DNA from 2 places in the Acidilutibacter cellobiosedens genome. Region 2 is predicted to be linked to the other one. Evidence: a T-box and tRNA genes for the amino acid it is inferred to sense, from the RefSeq annotation. Region 2 holds a T-box; the other holds one or more tRNA genes.

Region 1 (6,439 bases), 1.1 Mb from region 2:
ACTGAAACATCTAAGTACCCCAAGGAAGAGAAAGAAAAATCGATTTTCAGAGTAGCGGCGAGCGAAAAGGAAAGAGCCCAAACCGGAGGGTTAAACCTTCGGGGTTGAGGACACAACATAAGGAGAGAAGAAAAGCAGCCGAAGGGACTGGGAAGTTCCGCCAGAGAAGGTGAAAGCCCTGTAGGCGAAACAAAGAAACTCGACAGTTGTGAACCAGAGTACCACAGGACACGAGAAATCCGGTGGGAAGCAGGGAGGACCACCTCCCAAGGCTAAATACTAACCGATGACCGATAGAGGAATAGTACCGTGAGGGAAAGGCGAAAAGAACCCCGGGAGGGGAGTGAAAAAGAACCTGAAACCCTATGCCTACAAGCAGTAGGAGCACTATTAGAAAGTGTGACTGCGTACTTTTTGTAGAACGGGCCAGCGAGTTACGATATGCAGCAAGGTTAAGCAGTGAAGCTGCGGAGCCGTAGGGAAACCGAGTCTGAATAGGGCGAAAGTTGCATATAGTAGACCCGAAACCGGGTGAGCTACCCATGGTCAGAGTGAAAGGGAAGTAAAATTCCGTGGAGGCTCGAACCGATTAGTGTTTAAAAACTATCGGATGAACTGTGGGTAGGGGTGAAATGCCAAACGAACCCGGAGATAGCTGGTTCTCCTCGAAATAGCTTTAGGGCTAGCCTTATGGAAAGTGAGATGGAGGTAGAGCACTGAATGGTAAAGGGGCACAAAGTGTTACCAAAACCTATCAAACTGCGAATGCCATACTCATAGAAATAGGAGTCAGACTGCGGGAGATAAGTTTCGTAGTCAAAAGGGAAAGAGCCCAGATCACCAGCTAAGGTCCCAAAGTGCAGGTTAAGTGGCAAAGGATGTGAAGTTACGGAGACAACCAGGATGTTGGCTTAGAAGCAGCCATACATTTAAAGAGTGCGTAATAGCTCACTGGTCAAGTGACGTTGCGCCGAAGATTTCCGGGGCTAAACCTGACACCGAAGCTGTGGGATAGAAATATCGGTAGAGGAGCAATCTGTGAGGAAGAAGCTATACCGAAAGGAGTAGTGGACGAAACAGAAGAGAGAATGCTGGCATGAGTAGCGAAAAGGCAAGTGAGAAACTTGCCCGTCGAAAGCCTAAGGGTTCCTGAGGAAGGCTCGTCCGCTCAGGGTAAGTCGGGACCTAAGCCGAGGCCGAAAGGCGTAGGCGATGGACAACAGGTTGAGAATCCTGTACCAAGAATATGCGTTAGAGAGAGGTGCTGACGCAGGAGGATAAGATGAGCACACAGATGGAAAAGTGTGTCTAAGCCTGAAGTAAGCTTTCATAGGGAAAACCGTGAAAGAGTTATGAGAGGTGATGGGGAGCGAAAAAAGAAGTAGCGAAGCATCCGAATCCAAACTGCCAAGAAAAGGCACTATCGAGTATATGATTGCCCGTACCGGAAACCGACACAGGTAGGCGAGGAGAGAATCCTAAGACGCACGGAAGAACCCTTGTTAAGGAACTCGGCAAAATAGCCCCGTAACTTCGGGAGAAGGGGTGCCGGAAGAAGAGAAGGCCAAACGGCTGGGAAATAATCCGGCCGCAGTGAAAGGGCCCAAGCGACTGTTTACCAAAAACACAGGTCTCTGCGAAGTCGAAAGACGAAGTATAGGGGCTGACACCTGCCCGGTGCTGGAAGGTTAAGGGGAAGAGTCAGTAGAAATACGAAGCTTAGAACTTAAGCCCCAGTAAACGGCGGCCGTAACTATAACGGTCCTAAGGTAGCGAAATTCCTTGTCGGGTAAGTTCCGACCCGCACGAAAGGTGTAACGACTTGGGCACTGTCTCAACAAGGGATCCGGTGAAATTGTAGTACACGTGAAGATGCGTGTTACCTGCGACAGGACGGAAAGACCCCATGGAGCTTAACTGTAGGCTGACATTGGATTTTGATATCATATGTACAGAATAGGTGGGAGGCAGAGAAGTAAGTGCGCCAGCATTTATGGAGTCAAAAGTGGGATACCACTCTTATGATATTGAAATTCTAACCAAGTACTGTGAAGCCAGTACAGGGACACTGTCAGTTGGGCAGTTTGACTGGGGCGGTCACCTCCCAAAGAGTAACGGAGGTGCTCAAAGGTTCCCTCAGTACGGTTGGAAATCGTACGAAGAGTGTAAAGGCAGAAGGGAGCTTAACTGCGACACATACAGGTGGAGCAGGAAGGAAACTTGGACTTAGTGATCCGGTGGCACCGAGTGGAAAGGCCATCGCTCAACGGATAAAAGCTACCCTGGGGATAACAGGCTTATCTCCCCCAAGAGTTCACATCGACGGGGAGGTTTGGCACCTCGATGTCGGCTCGTCTCATCCTGGGGCTGAAATAGGTTCCAAGGGTTGGGCTGTTCGCCCATTAAAGAGGCACGCGAGCTGGGTTCAGAACGTCGTGAGACAGTTCGGTCCCTATCCGTCGCAGGCGCAGGAAATTTGAGAGGAGCTGTCCTTAGTACGAGAGGACCGGGATGGACAGACCGATGGTGAATCAGTTGTCTCGCCAGAGGCAGAGCTGAGAAGCTAAGTCTGGGAAAGATAAGAGCTGAAGGCATCTAAGCACGAAGCAGACCTCAAGAAGAGATTTCCCACTCCGCAAAGGAGGTAAGACACCAGAAAGACGAACTGGTAGATAGGTCTCAGGTGGAAGAGTAGTAATACTTTAAGCTGAGAGAAACTAATAAGTCGAGGGCTTGACCTAAAGATTCTTCTTCAAAGTTTTCAGGGAAAAGGGTAAGGAAGTAAAAGGAAAAAAGGAAAAAGTATTTGGTGACAAAGACGAGAGGGAAACACCTGTAACCATACCGAACACAGAAGTTAAGCCTTTCAGTGCTGATGGTACTTGAGTGGAAACGCTCTGGGAGAGTAGGACGTTGCCAGAACATTCTTGGGTAGCTCAATGGCGGAGCAACCGGCTGTTAACCGGTAGGTTGTGGGTTCGAGCCCCACCCCAAGAGCCAAAAGAAAAGATAAGCCGGGGTGGCGGAACAGGCAGACGCACAGGACTTAAAATCCTGCGGTCCTTAAAAGATCGTACCGGTTCGATTCCGGTTCCCGGCATTAGGGTGGTTATATCGCGGGGTAGAGCAGTCTGGTAGCTCGTCGGGCTCATAACCCGGAGGTCGTTGGTTCAAATCCAACCCCCGCAACCATTTATAAAAATAGAATAATAAAGAAATTAAATTATTATTTTTTTCTGTTCTATGATATCAATATAATAAAATATATGTAACTATTGAGGCCCTATGGTCAAGCGGTTAAGACATCGCCCTTTCACGGCGGTAACTCGGGTTCGAATCCCGGTAGGGTCACCAAAAGGAGGGCGCATAGCTCAGCTGGGAGAGCACCTGCCTTACAAGCAGGGGGTCATAGGTTCGAGCCCTATTGTGCCCACCAATAAAAAATGTAGTGGCAAAAGTGAGTAGAAGTAATAATATATAAATGATGGTAAGTAAAATGCGGCCTGGTAGTTCAGCTGGTTAGAATGCCAGCCTGTCACGCTGGAGGTCATGGGTTCGATCCCCATCCAGGTCGCCATTAAAAACAATATAACAAATGATGAAATCGAAAGCAGAAATTTAATAAACATGCTGGTGTAGCTCAATTGGTATAAGCAGAGAACCCAAATCATGTATTTCGATTTGGAGTGAATCGCTTAGTGGAACAGTTAATATAAGCAGTGTTGTAGTTTTAAGGCAGAAATTTAATAAACATGCTGGTGTAGCTCAATTGGTATAAGCAGAGAACCCAAATCATGTATTTCGATTTGGAGTGAATCGCTTAGTGGAACAGTTAATATAAGCAGTGTTGTAGTTTTAAGGCAGAAATTTAATAAATCTGCTGGTGTAGCTCAATTGGTATAAGCAGAGAACCCAAATCGTGTATTTCGATTTGGAGTGAATCGCTTAGTGGAACAGTTAATATAAGCAGTGTTGTAGTTTTAAGGCAGAAATTTAATAAATCTGCTGGTGTAGCTCAATTGGTATAAGCAGAGAACCCAAATCGTGTATTTCGATTTGGAGTGAATCGCTTAGTGGAACAGTTAATATAAGCAGTGTTGTAGTTTTAAGGCAGAAATTTAATAAATCTGCTGGTGTAGCTCAATTGGTAGAGCAACTGACTTGTAATCAGTAGGTTGGGGGTTCAAGTCCTCTCACCAGCTCCAGGAGGGGTTCCCGAGTTGGCCAAAGGGGACGGACTGTAAATCCGTTAGCTGAGCTTTCACTGGTTCGAATCCAGTCCCCTCCACCATGAAAAAATAATATATGTGCGGGTGTAGCTCAGTGGTAGAGCCCCAGCCTTCCAAGCTGGTTGCGAGGGTCCGATTCCCTTCACCCGCTCCAGAAGAAATTAGCACCTATAGCTCAGGTGGATAGAGCAACGGACTTCTAATCCGTGTGCCGGGGGTTCGAATCCTCCTAGGTGCACCATTAATTTTGGGGTGTAGCCAAGGCGGTAAGGCACTAGACTTTGACTCTAGCATTTCCGCAGGTTCGAGTCCTGCCACCCCAGCCAAAATTATAAAATTATTATGACTCATTAGCTCAGGTGGTAGAGCACCTGACTTTTAATCAGGGTGTCCGGAGTTCGAGTCTCCGATGGGTCACCATATATTGTTGGAGAGGTACCGAAGCGGTCATAACGGGGCGGTCTTGAAAACCGTTTGGGTCTTTGGCCCGCGTGGGTTCGAATCCCACCCTCTCCGCCATTTAGCTTGTAAGGAGAAGTACTCAAGTGGCTGAAGAGGCTCCCCTGCTAAGGGAGTAGACCTTTTACGGGGTGCGAGGGTTCAAATCCCTCCTTCTCCGCCAAAGAGTAAAAGAATAGGGGCCTTTAGCTCAGTAGGTTAGAGCGTCCGGCTCATAACCGGCAGGTCCGGGGTTCGAGTCCCTGAAGGCCCACCATTTTTATATTTGTTATAAAGGGGTGTAGTTCAGTGGTAGAACGTCGGTCTCCAAAACCGAATGTCGTGGGTTCAAATCCTGCCACCCCTGCCAATAGTAAACAATTATTAGGATTAGGGTGCATAGCTCAGCTGGGAGAGCACCTGCCTTACAAGCAGGGGGTCATAGGTTCGAGCCCTATTGTACCCACTGTAAAGATAGCGGGGTGTGGCACAGCTTGGTAGTGTGCATGGTTCGGGACCATGAGGCCGTGGGTTCAAATCCCACCACTCCGATTAGAAGAATTATATGATTATTTTTCAAAAATTGAGGGCCTTTAGCTCAGTAGGTTAGAGCGTCCGGCTCATAACCGGCAGGTCCGGGGTTCGAGTCCCTGAAGGCCCACCATTTTTATATTTGTTATAAAGGGGTGTAGTTCAGTGGTAGAACGTCGGTCTCCAAAACCGAATGTCGTGGGTTCAAATCCTGCCACCCCTGCCAATAGTAAACAATTATTAGGATTAGGGTGCATAGCTCAGCTGGGAGAGCACCTGCCTTACAAGCAGGGGGTCATAGGTTCGAGCCCTATTGTACCCACTGTAAAGATAGCGGGGTGTGGCACAGCTTGGTAGTGTGCATGGTTCGGGACCATGAGGCCGTGGGTTCAAATCCCACCACTCCGATTAGAAGAATTATATGATTATTTTTCAAAAATTGAGGGCCTTTAGCTCAGTAGGTTAGAGCGTCCGGCTCATAACCGGCAGGTCCGGGGTTCGAGTCCCTGAAGGCCCACCATTTTGCCCAGATAGCTCAGTAGGTAGAGCAGAGGACTGAAAATCCTCGTGTCGGTGGTTCGATTCCGCCTTTGGGCACTAAAAATAGACTTAAATGTTATAAGTCTATTTTTTTTATAATCCATAGGAAAATTATAATTTCCTTAATATAAATTTTCCGTAAATGGGTTTCAAAAAAGGCTTCCTTAATTTATTAATGCTTCAATAGAAGGCTTTTTTACAATAAAAGCTATTATATTTTTAACTATATTTATGATATTATCGGTAATTAAGATTTTATCTGCTTTTAATAATATTATGTTTTCAGGAAGGCAAAAGGAGGTACTGTCCTTAATAGGCTTCAATTCAGGAAAATTTGATAAATTTAAATAAAGACATTTCTTGTTGTTTGACAATAAACCTTGATTTGATTGTAAGATTAATATTCCCTCTTTATTAGTGGGATCGTATTTTAAACTGAAGTTTTCATCAAAATATATGATAGGAATATTTTTCAGCCCATGCCATTGAAATTTGATTTCCAACGATTCATCTTGAATATTCATTTCTTCTAATATTATTTTAAAGGGTTTGGAAGAAACTGACATTTCTACAGTTTTCTTATCTTCTATTATGTTAAATATGGATAACAATTTAGGTAAATTTTTTATGTCCTCATAATTGTGAAGTAGTATTTTCCTCTTTAGATCCTCATTTCTTTGATTCATATATTTATAGTACAT
Region 2 (6,439 bases):
TTAGTCATTCTGGTCTCATCTGAAGAATAATTACCTGATTGATTAACTCTCCAAGTTAGGCCTGCATATTTAGCTAGAGAATTGTGAGAATCAAAGGAAGTGATGGTTCCTATCTCAGAAAGAATTCCACTAGCAAGTACTGGCCCAACTCCTGGAATAGAGATTAGGGATTGATATTCAGTAGGATTAATCCCTTTGATATTCCTTTCAATAGCCTTATCAATGGTTTTAACTTCATCTTCTAATGCTTTGACTACATTGAAAGATGAAGCGATTGCAACATTTAAAGGTTCATAAAGGATTTTATCAAGACGATAGGAATCTCTAGCAGCCTTCTGGAGCACCTGAGCAGTCCTGTTAGGATCATTAAAGCGATTTTTACCTTTATCTCTAATGAAAGCAACTAAGTCCTCAACAGATGAATAGGTAATATCATCTAAGGACAAATATTCAGTTAATATGGCTGAAGAGGTGACACCGTAAGTGTTAGAAAATGGGCGTTCTTCTTTATCTAATACTGTTAATTCACTAAACTTAAGATAAATGTTGGACACCATATAAGCTTTTTCTCTAGTAATACCTTCAATTAAATGAAGACGATGTCTAGTTAATCGCTGGAGTGCAAGAAACTGCGATCCACGCCAAGGCTTAGAAGTAATTTTGCCACAACGAGCAAAATCAGCAATGACATATGCATCTAGAGGATCTGTTTTATCCATGTCTACAAAAGTCTTTCTGTAATTTGCAACAGTTTTAGGATTAAGACAGTATACAAGAGGTTTGTAGGCTAATAGAATCTCATTAGAAGCAAGAAAGTTTGCAATGTGGGTACTGTAGAAAGAAGTAGATTCCAGGGCAATAACAACATATTTTAGGCTATTAGAATCTAAACACCTAATAATACTATCTAAGATAGATTCGGCACCAGGTTGGTTATTCAAAGCCTTAAGGTTAAGAAGTTTATTGCCTTCAAAATCTAGAGCGCATAAGACATTAGTCTTAGAACTTACATCAATACCTACGTATAAAGTTGATAGAATATTGTTCTTCATAAGATCACCACCTTTCATAATAGGATGGAGAACAATTAGTAAAAGAGATATCCTAATCTTAGCTGCTTACGGCAACCTCGCATTATTAGCATTCATCTTTGAAAATTACCTTGCTGTTGGTCTAATCAAAGAGATGCGGCATCTGAAGTAAGCAGGATATGACAGCTAAGTTAGGAAGCACGCTTTAAGGGCAATAACCCAATGGTTTTGCTGGAGAGCAAAGAATTATCCTTTGCTAACTATTCTTTATTTAATTATAGCATTAGGATATCTCTAATAAAAATTGTATTAAAAATATTAAAATATGCTTAGAAGACCTATAAAAAGTGCTTCTAAACATATTATACGAGCTTCCTGTGGTACGATAAAAATAGAAAATCCTCACAAATAAATTAAGGTATAATTGTAATTGAGAGAAAACAATTTCTTAATTTAAAGGAGGATTCACTATGAATTATAAACAAAATGATAGATTAAATCAATTGACATATGAAACACTAATTGTTGGAGTTGACATAGCAAAAGAATTTCATGTAGCAAGAGCACAAGATATTAGAGGCATAGAGTTTGGAAAATCAATTAAATTCAATAATTCCCTTTCAGGATATTTAGAGTTTGAGAATTGGATTAATGAAATTAAAGTGGTTGAGGAGAAGGAACAAGTAATTATAGGTATGGAACCAACAGGACATTACTGGTTAAATATAGCAAGATATCTTAAAGCTAATGACTATACAGTGGTTACAGTAAATCCAATGCATGTAAAAAAGATAAAAGAGTTAGATGATAACCTTCAAACAAAAACAGATAAAAAAGATGCAAAGATTATTGCACAGCTAGTAAAAGATGCAAGATATTCTACCCCGAATTTGCTTGAAGGTGAGTATGAAGAGCTAAGGAATGCTAAGAACTTAAGGCAAGTTGTAATAAAGGATTTAAATCGTACTAAAAATCAGATTCACAATTGGTTAGACAGATACTTTCCAGAATACAAAGAAGCATATGCCAGCTGGGAATCGAAATCATTTATAAAGATAATTAAAAAGTATATCTTTCCGTCTGTAATTGAAAGAATACCACCAAATGAAATCTATGAGATGCTACCTCCAAAGATGAGAAGAGGTGTAGGCCTTGGGAAGATAGAAAGACTTGTAACAGCTAGTAAAAATAGCATAGGGATAAAAGAAGGACTTTCATTTGCAAAATTAGAAATAAAATTTCTTTTAGACAAATATGAAAGCTTTTTAGAGCAAATTGAAGAAATAGATGATTATGTAACCAAGATTTGCAATCAACTAGATGAAACAAAGAAGATAATGCAAATTAAGGGTGTTGGGCTCGTAACGGCAAGTGGCATAGTTGCTGAATTAGGAGATATAAGAAAGTACAAGACTCCGAAACAAATGATAAAAATGGCAGGGCTTTCTTTAACAGAAAATAGTTCTGGTAAGGTAAAAGGTGCAACATCTATAAGCAGAAGAGGACGTAAAGATCTCCGCCGATTATTGTACCAGGTAATACTTGGGATGATACGGACAAATACTGCATTTAAAGAAATGTACATTTATTATACTACAAGGCGAAAAAATCAGCTTACTGGGAAACAAGCTATAATAGCATTATGCAGAAAACTATTAAGAATAATCCATACAATAATTTTGAAAGATGTCGATTATGATGAAAGTAAAATGATGTCACAAATAAAATATCCAGATGAGTTTTTAAATTCAGTTGCTTAATTCTATCTATTTCAGAGATTAAATTACGTATGAATTAATAGTTTTAAAAGATTCTATTTAAATATGGTAGCTAAAATAGAATTTAAATTTACAAACTAGAATAATTAAAAACAACAAAAGTGGCGATCCTGTAATTCCTCCATTAGGATATAATCCTGCATACGAGCATGACGGGACTCACATATAGATTAAGTTGGACGAAGGAAGTTTGGGAGATAGATCCTGCTAGAAAGAGGTTCTACTACTATATAAAGTGAGCAAAAGCCACTGTTCATAAAAATATATAAGTGCTACTTTTATTAAGTGAGGATTAAAATGGACATTTCATGTAAAATGTAATTATTTCGTTGCAAATGATCCATTAAAATAATATAAAATTAATCAGAAGTATTGGAAAATACTACTTGATTTAAAGAGGAGGGTACAATATGAAAAAGTATGAAATTTTAAGTAAAATTGAAGAAGTAGGCATTACAGCTGTTGTAAGGGCCAAAAATAGCGAAGAAGCCAAAAAAATTGCTTTAGCATGTATGGATGGCGGAATAAATTCAATAGAAATTACATTTACAGTTCCGGGGGCATATAAGGTTATCGAATCATTAACGGAAGAATTCGGAGATAAATTGTTAGTGGGAGCCGGTACAGTTTTAGATGGTGAAACTGCAAGAATAGCCATATTGGTCGGGGCAAAATATATAGTCAGCCCAGCCTTTGATGAAGGAACAGCTAAACTCTGCAACAGATATCAGATACCTTATATAGCAGGCTGCATGACCGTTGTTGAAATGATAAAGGCAATGGAATCGGGAGCCGATATAATAAAAGTCTTCCCCGGCAGTGCAGTAGGACCTTCTTTCATATCGGCAATTAAGGGACCCCTTCCTCAAGCATTATTGATGCCGACAGGCGGAGTTAATTTAGATAATGTAGGAGAATGGATCAAAAATGGTTGCATAGCAGTAGGAGTAGGCGGAAATCTTACTAAAGGTTCAAAGGAAGACATAACCAGAACTGCTAAAGAATTTGTTAAAAAAGTAAAAGAAGCAAGAAATAATAAATAAAAAATTGGAGAGATAAAATTATCTCTCTAATTTTTTATTTATTCACCCTTGGTATAAAACCAACCTTTTTATAAACCTTTTTCAATGTCCTGTTTGCTAATCTTTCTGCTTTTTCGGCTCCTTCTGAATATATGCCTTCGAGAAAATCCTTATTCTTCCGGTATTCTTCATACCTTTCCTGAATTGGTCTTAAAACTTCTACTATTGCTTCAGCCAAATCATCCTTAAATTTCCCGTATCCTTTTCCAATATATCGGTTCTCAATGTCTTTTATACTTTCTCCCGAAAATACGGAATAAATATCAATCAAATTCTTAATCCCAAGTTGTTCATCTCTATATACTACTTCCCCATAAGAATCCGTAACCGCCCTTTTTATTTTTCTTCTCACCGAATTCGGATCATCTAATAATTCAATGTATGCATTTTCATCTTTGTCAGATTTGGACATTTTAACCTCCGGATTCTGCAGACTCATAATTCTCGAGCCTATCTTCGGGATAAAAACTTCCGGTATCTTAAAAGTATCACTGTATCGATTATTAAATCTTATAGCTAAATCCCTTGCCAATTCTAAATGTTGTTTTTGATCCTCTCCCACCGGAACTAAATCCGTCTGATAAAGAAGTATATCGGCTGCCATGAGAACAGGATAATTAAATAAGGCTGCATTTACGTCGGCTCCCGGCTTTTGGGATTTCTCCTTGAATTGAGTCATTCTATTTAGCTGTCCCATATAGGATATGGAATCTAAAATCCATGTCAATTCACAATGGGCACTTACATGGGATTGAATAAATATGATACTTTTTTTCGGATCTAACCCACATGCCAAATATAAGGCTAATACATCCAATGTATTCTTTCTTAAATTTTGAGGTTCCTGGGGAACAGTAATAGCGTGAAGATCAACTATGCAAAAAATACTATTATATTCTTCCTGAAGAGGAATCCAATTCTTAATAGCACCTAAATAATTTGCAATTGTTAATTTTCCCGAAGGCTGAACGCCACTGAAAACAATTTTTTTCTCATCCATTATATAACCTCCAATGGTAATAATTAAAAAAGCCCTTCATCTCTTCATATAAAGAGACGAAAGGCAACTTCGCGGTACCACTCAATTTGGTTAAAAACCCACTTAAATCTTTAACGGCGATAAACCGTAAAATCCTACTCGATTTTCGGATTTTAACTCTCAAGCCCATTCAATATGAAAGTATCGTCAAGTTTTCACTATCCCCGACTCTCTAAAGACCTTTTTCATATTTACTATTCTTGATCTCAGCTTTTATATTTACTTGTTATATTTATTATACACAAATATTTAAAAATATAAAACAATTATTTTAAAAAATGATATAATTATTTTGGTGATATTATGTGTTATGTATACATTCTTAAATGCTGCGATAATACTTTTTATACAGGTTGGACCAACTGTTTAAAAAAAAGATTAGAAACTCATAAAAAAGGCAAAGGCGCAAAATATACAAGGGGCAGACTTCCGGTAGAGCTTGTTTATTTTGAAAAATTTGAAGATAAAATATCTGCTCAAAGAAGAGAATATGAAATAAAAAAAATGACAAAAAAAGAAAAATACAAACTTGTCTGCCAATCTAAAAATGAAAATTTCAGCAGTATATCTTAGATTCGAATAAATTTAAAAGGGTCTGAAGATTAAATCTTCGGACCTCTTTTATATTTGGTTTTATAGTTATCTGATAGAAGTTACATTTGAGGCTTGAGGACCTTTTTCTCCTTTACTAACTTCAAATGAAACTCTTTCTCCTTCTTCCAATGTTTTAAATCCGTCTTTGTTTATTTGAGAAAAATGAACAAAGACATCATTTCCATCATCACCTGTAATAAAGCCAAATCCTTTCTCTGAATTAAACCATTTTACTGTACCGTTAACCATGTGTAAATACCTCCAAAATTTTATTCTTTAATTTTTTAAAACATCTCATCTATAAAAATCTCCGAAATCATCGTTTTTTATGCAACAATAAAAATTTTATTCTCTTAATTTTTTTCTTCTAAAGAAATATACAATCAAAGTAATGCAAGGTATTGCAAACATAAATGCTATTGATGAAAAATATAATAAAAACTGAAGAGGTTGACTGACTCCTACCACAGAATAATTATTCTTTAATATTGTGGATAATATAAATATTAATATTGACATAGGAATTATATATACTTCATTACTTTTAGAATTTAAAGTTTGTTTTAAATTAATAGTCAAAGAATAGAGATATCCTGAAACCTTCCATACGTTTGCAACTGTCCAGGCCATAACATATATGGATTCTATTCTCTGAATAAAATCAAATAAATTAATAAGCCGTGAGAAGGTAAAAAACGGAAAATCCGCATGTTTTGTCTGCTCAATACCTAAAGACAACTGGGTACACAAAACCACTATAATCAGTACAAGCATGGAAATAAGCAAGGATCTGATAAATATTTTATTTAATTCTTTCCTATTCTCAAGATTTGGAACAAACATTGCCAATATTATTATATCTGTAAATTTAAATGCAATATCTCTTGCTCCAATATTTATTTGGCTGAAAGTGGA

Evidence for each region. The T-box of region 2 lies ahead of trpS (tryptophan--tRNA ligase). A T-box ahead of a tRNA ligase gene usually reads a tRNA of that ligase, here a tRNA-Trp.
Region 1: it has a tRNA-Trp gene. The T-box ahead of trpS (tryptophan--tRNA ligase) is inferred to sense a tRNA for this amino acid. The anticodon was not compared.

Annotation. Positions count from the first base shown of each region.
Region 1 is NZ_CP035282.1:2,527,362-2,533,800, reverse strand. Features, by position in the region: rRNA gene EQM13_RS12310 (23S ribosomal RNA) at 1-2,741, shown strand, start outside; rRNA gene rrf (5S ribosomal RNA) at 2,806-2,922, shown strand; tRNA gene EQM13_RS12300 (tRNA-Asn) at 2,926-3,000, shown strand; tRNA gene EQM13_RS12295 (tRNA-Leu) at 3,014-3,100, shown strand; tRNA gene EQM13_RS12290 (tRNA-Met) at 3,116-3,192, shown strand; tRNA gene EQM13_RS12285 (tRNA-Glu) at 3,280-3,354, shown strand; tRNA gene EQM13_RS12280 (tRNA-Val) at 3,361-3,436, shown strand; tRNA gene EQM13_RS12275 (tRNA-Asp) at 3,501-3,577, shown strand; tRNA gene EQM13_RS12270 (tRNA-Thr) at 4,130-4,205, shown strand; tRNA gene EQM13_RS12265 (tRNA-Tyr) at 4,206-4,291, shown strand; tRNA gene EQM13_RS12260 (tRNA-Gly) at 4,310-4,383, shown strand; tRNA gene EQM13_RS12255 (tRNA-Arg) at 4,394-4,470, shown strand; tRNA gene EQM13_RS12250 (tRNA-Gln) at 4,478-4,555, shown strand; tRNA gene EQM13_RS12245 (tRNA-Lys) at 4,574-4,649, shown strand; tRNA gene EQM13_RS12240 (tRNA-Ser) at 4,659-4,748, shown strand; tRNA gene EQM13_RS12235 (tRNA-Ser) at 4,761-4,851, shown strand; tRNA gene EQM13_RS12230 (tRNA-Ile) at 4,868-4,944, shown strand; tRNA gene EQM13_RS12225 (tRNA-Trp) at 4,963-5,037, shown strand; tRNA gene EQM13_RS12220 (tRNA-Val) at 5,061-5,133, shown strand; tRNA gene EQM13_RS12215 (tRNA-Pro) at 5,146-5,219, shown strand; tRNA gene EQM13_RS12210 (tRNA-Ile) at 5,255-5,331, shown strand; tRNA gene EQM13_RS12205 (tRNA-Trp) at 5,350-5,424, shown strand; tRNA gene EQM13_RS12200 (tRNA-Val) at 5,448-5,520, shown strand; tRNA gene EQM13_RS12195 (tRNA-Pro) at 5,533-5,606, shown strand; tRNA gene EQM13_RS12190 (tRNA-Ile) at 5,642-5,718, shown strand; tRNA gene EQM13_RS12185 (tRNA-Phe) at 5,723-5,795, shown strand; gene EQM13_RS12180 (ribonuclease H-like domain-containing protein) at 5,903-6,439, opposite strand, start outside.
Region 2 is NZ_CP035282.1:1,409,292-1,415,730, reverse strand. Features, by position in the region: gene EQM13_RS06655 (IS110 family RNA-guided transposase) at 1-1,052, opposite strand, end outside; gene EQM13_RS06650 (IS110 family RNA-guided transposase) at 1,502-2,791, shown strand; gene EQM13_RS06645 (bifunctional 2-keto-4-hydroxyglutarate aldolase/2-keto-3-deoxy-6-phosphogluconate aldolase) at 3,220-3,852, shown strand; gene trpS (tryptophan--tRNA ligase) at 3,887-4,891, opposite strand; T-box leader at 4,941-5,147, opposite strand; gene EQM13_RS06635 (GIY-YIG nuclease family protein) at 5,234-5,503, shown strand; gene EQM13_RS06630 (cold-shock protein) at 5,570-5,773, opposite strand; gene EQM13_RS06625 (GerAB/ArcD/ProY family transporter) at 5,870-6,439, opposite strand, start outside.